DNA from 4 places in the Rhodoplanes azumiensis genome. Region 1 is predicted to be linked to each of the others. Evidence: riboswitches for the same ligand, from Rfam matches in the RefSeq annotation. Region 1 holds a riboswitch; each other region holds the start of a gene.
What was found. Region 1 has a riboswitch for cobalamin ahead of ACFSOX_RS11960 (TonB-dependent receptor). Riboswitches for the same ligand answer to the same signal wherever they lie in the genome.

Region 1 (3,979 bases):
AGGGCGCGTCATTCCGGAGTCGCACCGGAGCCCGCGCCCGGACGGCGCGACGCGCCGATCCGGGTGGTGCGCCGCGGAACGACCGGCCACATCGCCTCAGTGGCTGAACTGCTCGCGCAAGATGCGCTCGTCGAGATTGTGGCCGGGGTCGAACAGCATCAGCATCTCGACCGCGTGGTCCATCCGGATGTCGACGTGCTTGACCGAGCGCACCTCGTCGTGGTCGGCGACGGCGGCGACCGGGCGCTTGTCCGCCTCGAGCACCTCGATGGTCACCACGGCGGTGTCGGGCAGCAGCGCGCCGCGCCAGCGCCGCGGCCGAAACGGGCTGATCGGGGTGAGCGCGAGGAGCGGCGAGCCGATCGGGATGATCGGGCCGCCGGTCGACAGATTGTAGGCCGTCGAGCCGGCCGGCGTCGCCACCATGATGCCGTCGGCGGTGAGCTCGCGCAGCCGCGTCTTGCCGTCGACGATGACGTCGAGGCGGGCCGCCTGATAGGTCTGGCGGAACAGCGACACCTCGTTGATGGCACGGTACTCGTGGCCGATGCCGTCGACGTCGAGGGCGCGCATCACGAGAGGGTGGATCACGGTCGCCTCGGCGTCGTGCAGGCGCTCCTTCAGCCCGTGCTCGTGATACTCGTTCATCAGGAAGCCGACGGTGCCGCGATGCATCCCGTAGATCGGCTTGCCGGTGCTCATGAAGACGTGCAGGGTCTTGAGCATCAGGCCGTCGCCGCCGAGCGCGACGATGACGTCGGCCTCGTGCGGATCGACATTGCCGTAGCGCTGGACGAGCCGATTCAGGGCGGCCGTCGCCTCGGGCGTCTGGCTCGCCACGAAGGCGATCCGCTCGATCTCGGCGGGCAGATGGGTCATGCGCGGCTCGTGCGGCGGATCGTGCGGCGGATCGTTCGGCGGTTCGTGCGATACCGGCGCCGCACCGCCGCCGACGCGAAGGAGTGGCGATGGAACGGGTGGTGTTCGTCTATACGACCTTTCCGGGGCTTGTCGAGGCGGAGGAGACCGGACGCGCGCTGGTCGAGGCGCGGCTCGCCGCCTGCGTCAACATCCTGCCCGGGATGGTCTCGCTCTATCGCTGGGAGGGCGCGATCGCGCGCGGCGAGGAGGTGGTGATGCTGATCAAGACCCGGGCGTCGCGCGCCGAGGCGGTGCGGGCGGCCGTCAAGGCGCGCCACTCCTACGCGACGCCGGCCATCCTGGTGCTGCCGATCGAGAGCGTCGATCAGACCTATCTCGGCTGGCTCCTGGCGGAGACCAGGACGGACGCCGAGGAGGAGTGAGCCGCGGTCCACCGCGCGCCGTCAGGTCGTTCCGAGGGCGCGCTTCAGCGCGCGAACCCGGAATCCGGGGGCATGCACCGAGATCGTGGTCGGTTTCCGGGATTGCACCGTCGGTGCGCCCGGAGTGACCAACGGGTGTGGGCGGCGTGCAACACTCCTGCGCCTAATGCGATCGGGTCGTGTCATGCACCATTGACGTTCGGGCGGCGTGCGCCCGAAAGTGCACGCGTGCTGGTTCCCGGCGGGCGACCGCCGGGAGGAAAGAGGGAACACGGAACGCGCATCCGCGAGGATCGCGAAGCCGTGGCTGGACCCGCAACTGTGAGCGGCGAGCCGCATCCGTGATGGCCACTGGGAGACCGGGAAGGCCGGATGCAGCGACGACCCGCGAGCCAGGAGACCTGCCCGCACAGTCACCCAACCGGTGGGCGGGAAGCCCCATACGGAGCGGTCTTTCGCAGCGGTGACACCGTGACCGGCGCGGGGACCGCGATGCGCGTTCGTCTCGTGACGCTTCGTCTCGTGAAGCGTTCAGGCACCGATCGGCCATGGTGGCCGGACGGGCGTCTTTCGCGTCGGCTCATGCAACCCCAACCGCATGACCCCTTCGCGAAGGACGACAGGAATGACCCACGACCATCCAAACGGCGGTAGGGCGGCCCGCGCCGCCGGCCTCGCGATTCTGCTCGGCGGCACCGCGATGCTGCTCGCAGGCACGGCGCGAGCCCAGCAGGCGACGGCGCCCGAGACGACGCTCCCCGACCTCTATGTCACCGCGACCCGGCTCGGCGGCACCGGCAGCGCGCTCGGAATCACGGGCGCGTCGACGACCGTGATCACGGCCGAGGAGATCGAGCGCTCGCCGGAGCAGACGATCCCGGGCATCTTGGCACGCGAGCCCGGCATCCAGGTCTCGAACCTGTACGGCGGCGTCAACGGGGCGCGTGCCACGGTCGACATCCGAGGCTTCGGCGCCACGGGCGCCCAGAACACCCTGATCCTGATCGACGGACGCCGCGTCGACCTGCCCGACCTGCAGACCTTCGACTGGGGCTCGGTGCCGATCAACGCGGTCGAGCGCATCGAGGTGACGCGCGGCAACTCCGGCGGCGTGCTGTACGGCGACGGTGCCGTCGGCGGCGTCATCAACATCGTCACCAAGAAGGCGACGGGGCGGCCCAACGGCGCCCGCGCCGAGGTCGCCTGGGGCTCGTTCGACCAGGTCGAGGGGCGCGGCACCGCCTTCGCGTCGAGCGGGCCGCACGCGATCGCCCTCTACGCCAACGCGGTGCGCTCCGACGGCTATCGCGACAACGGCCGGTATCACCAGACCAACGCCGGCGCCGATTACCGCTACACCCGCGACTGGGGCAGCGTCTATCTCAACACGACGGCGAGCGACCAGGTGCTCGGCCTGCCGGCCGGGCGCCGCGTCGACCCGACGCTCGGGCTCAATCAGCTCGCCGGCGACCGCCGCGGCACCAACACACCGTGGGACTTCGCCAACCAGCAGCAGGCGACCGCGACCACGGGCATGACCTATGACATGACGCCGGGAGCCGAGCTGATCCTCGACGGCGGCGTGCGCGTCCGCAAGCAGCAGGCGGCCTATTTCCCCTCCTGCCTCGACACCTTCACGGGGGTCTTCGACACCGGCTGCCGGCGGCAGATCGGTTCCGCCTACGACACGTCCTATTTCGAGTCCTCGCTCGTCACCTCGTCGGTGACGCCGCGCCTGAAGGTCGACACGACGGTGTTCGGCCTGCCGCTGAAGTCGCTCACCGGCGTCGACGTCTATCACACCGACTATTCGTCGCCGCGCGCCCTGATGGAAGGCGCGGCACCGCTGCATCAGTACGACCTCGACCAGACCTCGCTCGCCGCCTACACGATGAACACGGTCACGCTGTTCTCGACCACCGACGTGTCGGTCGGCGGCCGCGTGCAGCGGACCTCGCTGTCGGCGCGCGACGCCGTGAACGCGGCGGCGCCCGGCTATCTCTACTTCGGCTTCCCGACTGTCGTGCAGGCGAACCCGCTCGACGACACCCAGACCAACCGGGCCTGGCATATCGGCATCGAGCACCGGTTCAATCAGCAGCTCACGTTGTTCGGCCGCACCGCCCAGAGCTTCCGGGTGCCGAATGTCGACGAGCGCATCGGCAGCGCGCCCTGGGGTACGCCGAGCAACTTCGCGCTCAAGACCCAGACGTCGCGCGACTGGGAGGCGGGCGTGAAGGTGACGGCCGGCCCGATGGCCCTGCAATGGAGCATCTACGACATGTATCTGAACGACGAGATCTTCTACTCGCCGTTCACCACCACCAACGTGAATCTCGATCCGACCCGGCGCTACGGCTCCGAGGCGCTGGCGACCATGCGGGTCTCCGACACGGTGCGGCTCAAGGGCAGCTATGCCTATACGCGCGCCGTGTTCCGTGAGGGCGTCTATGCCGGCAACGACGTGCCGCTCGTCGCGCGCAACACCGCGGGCGTCGGCGTCGTGTGGAACATCCTCGACAACCGCCTGGTGTTCACCGGCGACGTTCGCTTCGTCGGCTCGCGCCGCATGGACAACGACAGCCGCAACCTCCAGCCGATGACGCCGACCTACACGATCCTCGACGCCAAGATCGCCGGCGAATGGGACCGCTATTTCTGGTCGGTCGCGGTGC
Region 2 (3,979 bases), on a different contig from region 1:
ATCGCGGTCGAGCACCTTGAACATGTCGGCGTCGGCCTGCAGCTCGATGCCGCGCACGACGATGTCGCCCGGGTTGTTGATGTAGTCCGACGTGTTGGCGACGCCGGTGCGCGACTTGGTCGTGATCCGGTTCGAGATGGTGTTCTGGAACAGCGCCAGATCGACCCGCCAGCCACTCCGCATGAAGGTGGTGCCGACTTCGTACTGCTCGGCCGTCTCGGGCGTCAGATCCGGATTACCGAAGATGCGGCCGCCGCCGACGGCCGTGAAGTCGGCCGCGAGCTCCGTGGCGGTCGGCGCCCGGAAGCCCGTGGAGGTGCCGATGCGCCACGACCACCAGTCCAGCATCTTCCAGGTCGCGCCGGCCGAGTAGGTTGTCGCCTGATAATCCGCGGTGCGGCTGCGCTGCGCGGCGAGATTGGGGGTCGGATCGAGCGAGGTCTGCCCGTAGGTCTGGCGCACGCCGCCGCGCACCACGACGCGGTCGTCGAAGAGCTTCTGGGAGTCCTCGGTGTAGAACGCCCACACGGCCTCGGTCTGATTGTAGTCGTAGGGCGCGATCTGGCCCTGCGAGGCGATCGGGCTGCCGGGCAGATAGACGCGGGTGCGGTCGGAGCGCAGCCAGCTGTTCTCCCAGTCGAGGCCGAAAATCAGCTCGTTGCCGCTCCACGGGGTGACGCGCGGCACGAAGCGGGTGCCGACGATGTCGAGATGGCGCTCGTTGCGGTCGCTCGACGTGCCTTTCACCGGGGTGCTGCCGCTGGCGATGGTCGGCGACGCCCACTTGAAGACGTCGACGTCGGACACCGCGTAGGTCTGCAGCATCCAGCGCGCCCAGCCGTCCGGCACCTTGCCGTCCCAAACGACGTCGAGCGAGCGGTTCCAGCGATCGTCCCGCGAGAAGATGTTGGCGGTCGAGCCGCGGAAGCCGGCGTCGTAGATGCCGTCGGTCCGGATCGCGATGTCGAGGCGCTGGTTCGGATCGATCTGCAGGCCGAAGGCGCCGGACGCGCCGGCGCGCTGCCAGGACGTGTTCAGCTCTTTGGCGCCGCCGCCGACCCGGTAATTGTCGCTCTTGCCGCCGGAGAGTCCGACATACCAGTCGACCTCCTTGTAGACGCCGCCGTTCTGCGCCTTGCCGCGCAGCTGGCCGAACGAGCCGCCGCTGACCTCGAGCAGTGTGCCGGGCGCGGTGCGGCCGGTCTTCATGATGATGTTGATGACGCCACCGATGTTCTGGCTGCCGTAGAGCACCGAGGCGGGGCCGCGCACCACCTCGATGCGCTCGACGTCGTTGGAGGAGAGCTTGGAGAGATTGGCCGTGCCGGCGCGCCGGCCGTTGATCAGCACCAGCACCTGGCCCTTGAAGTCGCGCCCCTGGCCGTCGCTCGCCGCACCGCGGATGTTGATCGAGGTCTGGGCCGGGCTCCACTCGCTGAAGAAGCCGACGGCGTTCTCGGCGAGCAGATCCGTCACCGAGCGCGCGGCCGAGGTCTTGATCCTCTCCTGATCGATCACCTGGATGGTCTCGGGGATCTGCTCGCGCGGCTCCGGCCGGCCGGTCGCGGTGACGACCAGCTCGTCGAGGGCGACGTTCTGGGCCTGTGCCGTTTCGGCGATGGCGAGCGACAGCGCGGCGCCGGCGAGGCCCACCCGGGCGGCGAGGCCGGCCGTGCCGGCGCGACGAACGAACGCGGTCATGCGACCCTCCACACCAGCACGGCCGAAACTTTTTCCACTTCGAGGCGTGGCCCGTCCGGCCCGTGGATGAGCTGCGCGTCGAGATGGTCGAGCAGCGCTGGACGTCTCGGATCATCAGGTGGGAAGCCGAGGCGGTCGGCCAGATGGGTCGCGATCGCGCCGAGATCGTCGACCGGCAGGGCGAACGTCCATGCCACCTCGTCGATCACGTCGGGTCGGTCTTCCGAGGCGAGTCCGGCCAGCACCTTGTCGATGCCCGGCGTCGTGTCCTCGCCGTGCCAGTCCGGCGGCAGGCAGGCAGCGAGGCAGAGGCCGCGCGGACCACGCTGGGCCGGCACGATCCAGACGATCGTGCGACGCGCCCAGGCGCGGCAGCGCGCGAGGAACGCGGCCGGCGTCGTCATCGGGGCCGGGATGTTGGCGGCCAGCACGGTGTCGAAACCGCATCGGGCCAGGGCGGCGTCCTGCCAGTCGCAGCCGTGGACCACCGGGCCGTCGTCGAGTGCGGCGAGCCGGGCGCGCATCACGGGCGCCGGTTCGACCGCCGTCCACGCGGCGGCAGGATCGCGCAGCGCACCGCCGAGCTGGCCGCCGCCGGCGCCGATGTCGAGGAGATCGCCGATCGTCGGCACATGGCGGCGGACGACCGGGGCGACCTTCGCGACGTAGTCGGAGGCGTCGATGCCGGCCGCGTAGAGGCCGAGGGGGTCGATGGGTATGTGGGTCTCGTCGGCAGAGCGATAATGCGGGCAGGGGGCGGATGAGGTCGACGGCGTCGCGTCGGTGTGGGGCTCGGCGGCCGTGCAGGACGGCGCCGCCGGCGGACAGCAGGCATGGCCGAGGCGGGTGCGCAGCCGCGGACCGGCCCCCCGCGAGGCCGGCGACAATCCGAAGCTCCGTGTCATGATGGTCCCCACCACGGCCCTGCGCGTCGATGCGTGGCCAAGCGCGATATGAGATGTAATAACATTACATATTGCGGGAGTGTCAACCACGGAGCCGGGGCGTCGCGCGCGGCGGGCGACGGGAGGGCGGCCGGGCGACACCTCGGCTGGCGGGGAGAGACGGGGCGGGAGAGACAAACGACGAGAGATCGCGCCGGGATGCGGCGCGTGAGGTCGGGCGGGCACGAGAATCACCTCGCGGCGGGTCGTGGCACGTCACCGCGACGAGGTCGGTCCGACCGTGCGAGGCACGTCCGGCTCGGCCACCCTCGGCACACCCCGACCGACGGCTCCGCGTGTGACCACGGCTGACGGCAGGTCTCCTGGCTCGCGGGTCGCCGCCTTCCGTCGCCTTCCCGGGTGCGAGAGCCCCAGTGGACCAATGACGAAAGACTCGCCGCTCACAGTTGCGGGGGCAGCCACGGCATCCGGCCTGCGCCGTCACCGTGTTCCCTTTTGATCCCGTGAGGGAACCGTCGCCGGCAGGGTAGAGGCCGGCTAATCCGGCTGTCAATTCGGGCGGGTGCTTTCTCCCCATGTGTGGCAGACCCGGCACGGGGCGCCCCGCATTGACGGCCCGCGCGGCGCGCCCGTATCAGTCCGCCGACCGGGCCGCGTCTCGCCGAGACGGCGGGTCCGAAAGACCGAGGACGCGACGGTGAGTCTCCACGCGCTCGAAACAGTGTCGTCCGAGGCGCCCGCCCGCTGGCTGGCGCTGGTCGGCATCGGCGAGGACGGCGTCGACGGCTTGACCGAGGCGGCGAAGGCGCTGGTGCGCTCGGCCGCCCTGGTGGTCGGCGGCGACCGACATCTGGCGCTCGCCGCCGAGCTGATCAACGGGCGAAAGCTCGCTTGGCCGCGACCGATGACGCTGGCGTTTCCCGAGATCGTCGCGCACCGCGGGCGCCCCGTCGTCGTGCTGGCGAGCGGCGACCCGTTCCATTACGGCGTCGGCCGCATGCTGGCCGGGATCGTCGCGCCGGAGGAGATTCTGAGTCTGCCGCAGCCGTCGAGCTTCAGCCTCGCGGCGTCACGGCTCGCCTGGTCGCTGCCCGATCTCACGCCGGTGACGCTGCACGGCCGGCCGCTGGAGACGATCATCCGCCACCTTCAGCCGGGTGTGAAAATTCTCGCGCTGTCCTGGGACGAGACGACACCGAGAAAGCTCGCGGATCTGCTGGTGGCGCGCGGCCTGGGCGACAGCCGGATCCATGTGCTGGAGGCGCTCGGCGGGCCGCGCGAGACCGTGCGGCACGCGCCGGCGGCCAGCTTCGATCTGGAAACCATCGACCCGCTCAACCTGATCGGCCTCGAGGTGATCGCCGGGCCGGACG
Region 3 (3,979 bases), on a different contig from region 1:
TCACGTCGGGTTCGATGCGGGCGAGCTGATCACGCAGCCAGGCGCGCGTCTCCGGCTCCTTCAGGCTGTCGACGAAGATGCCGACCGGTGTCACGCCGCGTTCCTTCAGCGCCGCCATCAGGGCCTCGACGGGCGCCGTGTCGGCGGCGGCGAGGATGGCGCGATAGAACACGACGAGCGCCCGCGGCGCGTCCCCCTCGCACGGCGCATCGACCGGGCACGCCGAAAAATCGCCGGGAAAAAAGCCGTGGCGGGGCAGGGCGCGCACGCCGAGGATCGGCACGGCCCACAGGCCGCAGGCGAGCGCGAGCTGCGCCAGCGCACCCTGCGCGGCGCGCGCGCCGCCGGTGTCGCACAGCGTCTGCAGGCGGCGCAGCGTCGAGACGGGGACGTTGGAGGCCTCGTCGAGCCGCGGGTCGGGGCGACCGTCGCCCGGGACGATCGCCAGCGCGATGTTGTTCCGCGCCGCGGCGGCCTGCACCTGCTCGACCCCGTAGCGCCAGTAGTCGAGCCCGCCCAAAAGCCGAATCAGGATGCCCTTGGCGTGCGACAGCGTCCTCTCGATGTAGAGATCGACCGAGAGGGGATGCTGCAGCCGCGCCAGATTGGCGAGACGCAGGCTCGGCAGCTCCTCGCGTCCGGCCCGCCAGCCGGCCGCGAAGGCGCCGAGGTCGCTGTCCGCGAACGACAGGACGACGAGATCGGCGGGCGCGTGGCCGAGATCCTCGGCCGTCGCCGCCTCCTCGAGGCCGTGCGTCTCGCGGAACAGGATGTGCATCGTCAGACCGGCTCGCGCTGCAGGGCCGCCGTGACGGCGGCGTGGTCGAAGCCCTTCTGGCCGATGACGACGAGGCGCGAGACGCGCGGCTCGTCGGCCGCCCACGGCCGGTCGAACTGCGCCCGCACCCGCGTGCCGACGCCCTGCACCAAAAGCCGCATCGGCTTGCCGCGCACCGCGACGTAGCCCTTGGCACGCAGCACGCCGTGGTCGCGGGCGATCGCCTCGACCTTGGCGACCACCTCGGGGATGGCGGCGTGATCCGGCAGCGTCACCACGATGGTCTCGAAGTCGTCGTGGTCGTGCTCGCCGTGCTGCTCGTGATGGCTCGGGCGGGCGGCGAGATCGTCCTCGGCGGCGGCGCCGAGCCCGAGCACGACGCGCGGATCGACACGGCCCTCCTGCGTCTCGATCACCGGAATCCGGCGCGGCATCTCGGCCTGCACGGTGTCGCGCGCCGCGGCCAGCGCCTGCGCGTCGACGAGGTCGACCTTGTTGAGGATGACGATGTCGGCGCAGGCGACCTGATCCTCGAACACCTCGCCGAGCGGCGTGTCGTGGTCGATCGTCTCGTCGGCCTCGCGCTGCGCCGTGACGGCTGCGAGGTCGGGGGCGAAGCGGCCGTCCGCCACCGCCTCGGCGTCGGCGACCGTGATCACCCCGTCGACCGTGATGCGGGTGCGCAGGTCCGGCCACTCGAACGCCTTGAGGAGCGGCTTCGGCAGCGCCAAGCCCGAGGTCTCGATGAGAATGTGCTCGGGCGGCTGTCGGCGCGCCAGCAGGGCCTGGATGGTCGGCACGAACGCGTCGGCCACCGTGCAGCACAGGCAGCCGTTGGTCAGCTCGACGATCGCGTCCTCGGGGCAGCTCGGGTCGGCGCAGCCTTTCAGGATGTCGCCGTCGATGCCGACGTCGCCGAACTCGTTGACCAGCACGGCGAGCCGCCGGCCGCCCGGGTTCTCCATCAGGTGGCGCACCAGGCTGGTCTTGCCGGCGCCCAGGAAGCCCGTGACGATAGTGACGGGGATTTTCTCGAGCGACATCGTGGTCAGGGCTCCTGAGCGGCCGGCAGTGGCGGGATGCGCGCGACGGCGCTCTTGCGGATGATCAGCGGGCGCTCGCGCCAGGCGACGAGGCCCTTGGCGGACGCGGCCCAGCGGTCGGCGAAGTGCAGGACGTCGTCGGCGTGGTCCGGGGTGAGGTCGCCGTGGACGTAGCTCCAGCGGCCCGGGCCGGCGAGCGCGATCGTGCAGGCGCGGTTGCAGTTCGACAGGCATTCGGACGGGACGATCCGGAGGCCGGCGGTGCCGTCGGATTCGGTGGCGGTGGCCCGGGCCTGCGCGGCGGCCAGGGCGTCGTGCAGCAGCTGGCCCGAGCGCACCTCCTCGTCCTCCGAGATCCGGCAGGTGACGCAGACGAACATCGTGGGCTCGCCGGCCGCGGCCGGTCGGGCGGCGGACGACGTCGTGCCGGGCGACGTCGCGCCGGGCGGTGTCGCGCCGGGTGGTGTCGCGCCGGGCGACGGGATGTCGGGGGACGGTGCGGCGGACGCCATGACGGCGGGATCGACCGGGTCGGCTGGCTCCATGGGTCACTCGTCGACGACAGGAGACGAATCCCCCGAGACGTGCGGCGAGCGGACCTGCACTCCGTTCGGCCGACATTCGCTCCGGAACACCCCGCCCGGAACGGCGTCAGTGGCAGGCGACGGCAGGTCTCCTGGCTCGCGGGTCGCTGCCGGCACCACCTTCCCGGGGACCGCCCCCAGTGGCTACGGTGCAGGCTCGCCGCTCACAGTTGCGGGGGCAGCTCCGGCACGGCGCCGACCCGGTTGCCCGTCTCGCGGGTGTCCCGGCTCGCCGCCTCCGATATTCCCTCTTGTCCGACCAGCAAGGCGTTTCGCGGCATGCGGAAACGTCCCGGCGGGCGGGACACCGTCGGCGCCAGGATCTGTGCGGCGGAAGTGCCGCCCTGTCAATCCGGCGGTTGCCCGAGCGGACGCCCTGTGGTCCTGTCGCCACCCCGACGAGGACTCCGATGACCGAGACCGCCGACGCCCCCACGCCCGAAGAAGCCGCGCGCCACCGCGCAAAAATGGAGAAGCGCAAGGCCCTGCAGGATGCCGAGATCGCCTCCAAGACGGTCGAGAAGGGGCTGCTGCTCGTCCACACGGGCACCGGCAAGGGCAAGTCGACGGCCGCCTTCGGGCTGGCGCTGCGGGTGCTCGGCCATGGCGGGCGGGTCGGCGTCGTCCAGTTCATCAAGAGCCGACCGACTGGCGAGAAGACGGCCCTCGCGGTGTTCGGCGACCGCGTCGTCTGGCACACGGCCGGCGAGGGCTTCACCTGGGAGACCCAGGACAAGGCGCGCGACATGGCGGCCTGCCGGGCCGCCTGGGAGATCGCCACGGCGCTGATGGCCGACCCGGCCTTCGGCCTGGTGATTCTCGACGAGCTGAACATCGCGCTGCGCTACGACTACCTGCCGGTCGAGGAGGTGGTGGCGACGCTCGCGGCGCGCCGAGGCGACCTCCACGTCGCCGTCACGGGCCGCAACGCCAAGCCGGCGCTCGTCGAGGCCGCCGACCTCGTCACCGACATGACGATGGTCAAGCACCACTTCAAGGCCGGCGTGAAGACCCAGGCCGGGATCGAGTTTTGAGCGTGGCGGACCGGGTGGCATGCCGGCAGTGAACGGAGCGCTCGGGACTGGAGTCCGGGCCCGGCGCTGCGCGCCGTCCCGGAATGACCGTGCCCGCCGGCCGCCCGTGGAACGCGCATGACGGCCCGCGCCCTCATGTTTCAGGGCACCGGCTCGGACGTCGGCAAGTCGCTGATCGTCGCCGGGCTGGCCCGGCTGCTCACCCGCCGCGGCCTAAAGGTGCGGCCGTTCAAGCCGCAGAACATGTCGAACAACGCCGCCGTGACGGCCGACGGCGGCGAGATCGGCCGCGCCCAGGCCCTGCAGGCGCGCGCCGCCCGCGTCGCGTCGTCCGTGCACATGAACCCGGTGCTGCTGAAGCCGCAGAGCGAGACCGGCGCCCAGATCGTCGTCCAGGGGCGGGTGTTCGGCACCGCCCGGGCGACGGACTACCAGTCGCGGAAAGCCGAGCTTCTGCCGCATGTTCTGGACAGCTTTTCACGCCTGCGCGGCGACGCCGACATCGTGCTGGTGGAGGGCGCGGGCTCGGCCTCCGAGGTG
Region 4 (3,979 bases), on a different contig from region 1:
GACGACGGCCGCCGGCCTGTCGTTCCTGTGGGCCGTGACCGCCATGGCGGCGTCGACGATGGCGTTCTGGCGGGCGATCGCGCCGCCCGCGTCGCGCCGGGTCGTTCGGCGGGCGCTGTGGCCGGCGGTGGTCGACATCGTGACGCTGCGCAATCTCGGCGGCGGCGGCGCCGGCTGCAACGACGTCGACGGCCGTTTTTCGCGCGAACGGCGCATCGCCCATCATGTCATGGTCACGGGCTTCGCCCTGACCATTCTCTCCACCGTGTCGGCGGCGCTCTGGCATCACGTCGCCGATGCGCCGGCCCCCTACCCGTTTTTGAGCCTGCCGGTGCTCGCCGGCACGATCGGCGGCGTCGCGATGCTGATCGGCATCGGCGGGCTCGTGTCGGTCGAGCGGCGCGCCGACACGGCGGCGACCGAGCCGGGCGAGACGCGGCTGAACCTGATCTTCCTGGGGCTGCTCGGGCTCGTCGCGGCGAGCGGCCTCGCCGTGCTGGGGCTGCGCGAGACCATGCTGATGGGCGTGACGCTGACGCTCCATCTCGGCCTGGTCACCGGCTTCTTCCTGGTGCTGCCGGCGAGCAAGATGATGCACGCGCCCTTCCGCGCGGCGGCGCTGCTGCGCGCCGCCATCGACCGCGTCGCCTCACCGCCCCGGCGCAGCGGCGGCGAGTGAGCGGCACGCCGCGGCGAGCCGCGCGAAGGCGGGCTCGTCGGCCGGCAGACCGAAGCGATAGCGGTTCGGCGTGTGCGGGAACCCGCGCACCAGAATGCCGGCATGCGCGAGGGCGTCCACGAGATCGCGGCCCGGCGGGCCTTCGGCGAGAACGAACAGGTCGGTGCCGCCGAGGATGCGCAAGCCGCCGCCCGAGAGAATTCCCTCGAGCCGGGTGCGGTCGGCGGCGAGACGTTCGCGCATCGTCGTCGTCCAGGCCGTGTCGAGGAGCGCGGAGGCCGCGATCGCGCAGGCCGGTCCCGACACGGGCCAGTCGCCGAGCCGCCGCCGCCACGGCATCGCGGCCCGCTCCGCCACCGCGACGAAACCGACGCGCAGGCCGGCGAGTCCGAAAAACTTGCCGAGCGAGCGCAGCACCACGACGCCGTCCGGCAGCCGGTCGGCGGCGAGCAGCGACAGCTCGGGCGCGACGTCGGCGAAAGCCTCGTCGACGATCAGCTTGCGCCCCGCCCCCGTCCACGCCTCGGCGAAGGCGAGGAGGTCCGCGCGCGGCACGGCCGCGCCGTCCGGATTGTTGGGGTTGACCAGCACGACGACGTCGAGGTCACGAGCCGCCGGATCCGGCAGGGCCGGCAGCGGCCGCACCGTGGCTCCGGTCTCCTCCCAGGCGGCGGCGTGCGACGAGTAGGTGCGGCCGACGACGCCGACCCTGAGGCGCGGTCCGAGAACGACCGGCAGCAGCCGGATGGCGAGCTCGCTGCCCGGCACCGGCAGCAGCGCCGTGCCGGTCGGTCGCCCATAGGCCGCCGCGGCGGCATCGGTCAGCCGGTCGATGTCGCGGCCGAGCGGCAGCCGGCGATACGTCTCGGGGTCGACCGCCGGCACCGGATAGGCGTGCGGATTGATGCCGGTCGACAGGTCGATCCACGGGGTCGGTGCCTCCGGATAGAGTCGCTCGGCCTCGTCGACACGCCCGCCGTGCCCGCGCAGGATCGCCTCGTTCCTCGGCTGCATCGGTCCGCCCAATCGGTCGCCTCAGATCGATCTGCCCGTTTCGGCCGCGGACTTCGGTCCGGCGACGGCCGTCGCGGCCGGCGAGGCTTAGCCCGGCGCCCGGCGCGGTGCAATCGGCTGACCGCGTCGCCGCCGATACGGGCGAAACCGGACGGCCGGATGCTTGCGCCGGAACCCGCCGTGCGCCTAATGTCGCCGCGATGGTTCCTCGCGCCGTCGGTCCGGCGCGGGGTGAAAAGGGAATGCGGTGCGGCGCCCGCGGGCGCTCAGGCCGCAACTGCCCCCGCAACTGTAGGCGGTGAGGCTCTCGCGCGGGTTCGTCACTGGCCGCAGTCTCCCCCTCCGATCGGGACTGCGCGACGGCCGGGAAGACGGCGCTGGAGCCGGCGAGCCGCGAGTCAGGAGACCTGCCATCGAGGTGGCGTGCGCGAATGGTTCCGGGCGGGGTGTTCCGGGGCCTGACGAGGCGCACGCGCAGCCGTCGGGAGGGTTTTCGCGTGCACATCATGGAAGGCTATCTGCCGGTCGGCCACGCGGCCGGTTGGTTCGCGGTGTCCGCACCGTTCGTGATCGCCGGGGCGGTCCGGATGCGGCGCATCCTGCGGGACGAGCCGCAGACCAAGATGATGCTCGCGGCGGCCGGCGCCTTCACGTTTGTGATGTCGGCCCTGAAGATCCCGAGCGTCACCGGCTCGTGCTCGCACCCGACCGGCACCGGGCTCGGCGCCATCCTGTTCGGCCCCGCCGTGATGGCCGTGCTCGGGACCATCGTCCTCGTGTTCCAGGCACTGCTGCTCGCCCATGGTGGCCTGACGACGCTCGGCGCCAACGTGTTCTCGATGGCGATCGTCGGGCCGTGGGTGAGCTGGTCGGTGTGGCGGCTGGCGCGCAGGCTCGGCCTGGGGGCCAGCGTCGCGGTGTTCTGTGCCGCCATGCTGGGGGACTTGTCGACCTATCTCACGACCTCGGTGCAGCTCGCGATCGCCTATCCGGACGCGAGCTCGGGCGTGCTCGGTGCCGTCGCGAAATTCGGCGGCATCTTCGCCGTCACCCAGATCCCGCTGGCGATCGCCGAGGGCCTCTTGACCGTGGTGGTGATCAACGCGCTCGAGGCCTCGCCGGGCCTGCTCGCCGAGATGCGGGGCGAGATGCGCGCTGGCTCGCGCGAAGGCGCGCACGGGCTCGCCGGAGGGACCGAGCGATGATCTCCAAGCGATCCTCGTGGCTGCTGATCGCGCTCGCGGCCGCCATCGTCGCCGCCCCCCTCCTCCTGCCGGGCATCGAGGGCGAGTTCAAGGGCACCGACGATCAGGCGGCGAGCGCCATCGCCGAGGCGCGCCCCGGCTACGAGCCGTGGTTCAAGCCGCTGTGGACGCCGCCCAACGGCGAGATCCAGAGCCTTCTGTTCGCCTTGCAGGCGGCGCTCGGTGCCGGCGTGCTCGGTTACGTGATCGGCCGAAGGCACGGCCGATCGTCCGCATCCGACAATGTCTCCCGTCGATAGGGCGGCCCACCTCAACCGCTGGCGGTCGCGCTCGCTCGCCGAGAAATCCGTCCTGGCCTTCGGTATGATGGCGTTCGCCCTCGTCTTCCCGCCGTTCCCGGTCGCTCCGGTGGTCGCCGTCGTGATGACGGCGGCGACGCTCCTCGGCGCGCGGGTGTCGCCGCGAACCTGGCTCGCCTGCGTGGCGGCGCCCGTCGGCTTCCTGCTGGTCGGATCGCTGTCGCTCGCCCTGCAGGTCGGCGACGGCGGCATCGGCCTCGCGCCGGACGGCCTGGCGACCGCGGCCGGAACGACGGCGCGCGCGCTGGCCTGTGTGACGGCGCTTCTGTTCCTCGCCCTGACGACGCCGGCGACCGATCTGGTCGCCGGGGCGCGCCGTCTCGGCCTGCCCGGCGAGATCGCGGAGATCGCCCTGCTGACGTATCGGTTTCTGTTTCTTTTCGGCGCGACTGCGCTGGCCATGGACGCGGCCCAGGCGGCGCGTCTCGGTCACGCCGGCGCCGGCCGCCGGCTGCGCTCGCTCGGCCTGCTGATCGCCAATCTGCTGCCGCGATCGCTTTATCGGGCGCGGCGCCTGGAGGTCGGCCTCGCGGCGCGCGGCTGGACCGGCGAGATGCGCGTGCTGTCGCGTCGGACTCCGGTCTCCCGGCCGGTGCTCGCGCTGATCGTCGCGATCGAGGCCGGGGTCGCCGGGCTGGGGTTGTGGGCGCGGTGACCCTGCTCGAAACGCAAGGCCTGACCTACGCCTATCAGGACGGCGGCCCGGCCTTGTCGGACCTCGA

Region 2: it holds a riboswitch for cobalamin, as region 1 does, so the genes downstream of both, ACFSOX_RS00695 (methyltransferase domain-containing protein) here and ACFSOX_RS11960 (TonB-dependent receptor) in region 1, are expected to answer to the same signal.
Region 3: it holds a riboswitch for cobalamin, as region 1 does, so the genes downstream of both, ACFSOX_RS00620 (DUF1636 domain-containing protein) here and ACFSOX_RS11960 (TonB-dependent receptor) in region 1, are expected to answer to the same signal.
Region 4: it holds a riboswitch for cobalamin, as region 1 does, so the genes downstream of both, ACFSOX_RS00650 (energy-coupling factor ABC transporter permease) here and ACFSOX_RS11960 (TonB-dependent receptor) in region 1, are expected to answer to the same signal.

The regions. Positions count from the first base shown of each region.
Region 1 covers NZ_JBHUIW010000012.1:66,239-70,217, reverse strand. The annotation lists gene ACFSOX_RS11970 (NAD kinase) at 97-879, opposite strand; gene cutA (divalent-cation tolerance protein CutA) at 969-1,304, shown strand; cobalamin riboswitch at 1,520-1,727, shown strand; gene ACFSOX_RS11960 (TonB-dependent receptor) at 1,930-3,979, shown strand, end outside.
Region 2 covers NZ_JBHUIW010000001.1:150,348-154,326, forward strand. The annotation lists gene ACFSOX_RS00690 (TonB-dependent receptor) at 1-1,701, opposite strand, end outside; gene ACFSOX_RS00695 (methyltransferase domain-containing protein) at 1,698-2,606, opposite strand; cobalamin riboswitch at 2,942-3,138, opposite strand; gene cbiE (precorrin-6y C5,15-methyltransferase (decarboxylating) subunit CbiE) at 3,304-3,979, shown strand, end outside.
Region 3 covers NZ_JBHUIW010000001.1:134,725-138,703, forward strand. The annotation lists gene cobN (cobaltochelatase subunit CobN) at 1-778, opposite strand, end outside; gene cobW (cobalamin biosynthesis protein CobW) at 781-1,821, opposite strand; gene ACFSOX_RS00620 (DUF1636 domain-containing protein) at 1,827-2,366, opposite strand; cobalamin riboswitch at 2,471-2,697, opposite strand; gene cobO (cob(I)yrinic acid a,c-diamide adenosyltransferase) at 2,816-3,439, shown strand; gene ACFSOX_RS00630 (cobyric acid synthase) at 3,557-3,979, shown strand, end outside.
Region 4 covers NZ_JBHUIW010000001.1:140,606-144,584, reverse strand. The annotation lists gene tcuB (tricarballylate utilization 4Fe-4S protein TcuB) at 1-679, shown strand, start outside; gene ACFSOX_RS00655 (threonine-phosphate decarboxylase) at 650-1,693, opposite strand; cobalamin riboswitch at 1,878-2,122, shown strand; gene ACFSOX_RS00650 (energy-coupling factor ABC transporter permease) at 2,200-2,898, shown strand; gene ACFSOX_RS00645 (energy-coupling factor ABC transporter substrate-binding protein) at 2,895-3,197, shown strand; gene cbiQ (cobalt ECF transporter T component CbiQ) at 3,181-3,912, shown strand; gene ACFSOX_RS00635 (energy-coupling factor ABC transporter ATP-binding protein) at 3,909-3,979, shown strand, end outside.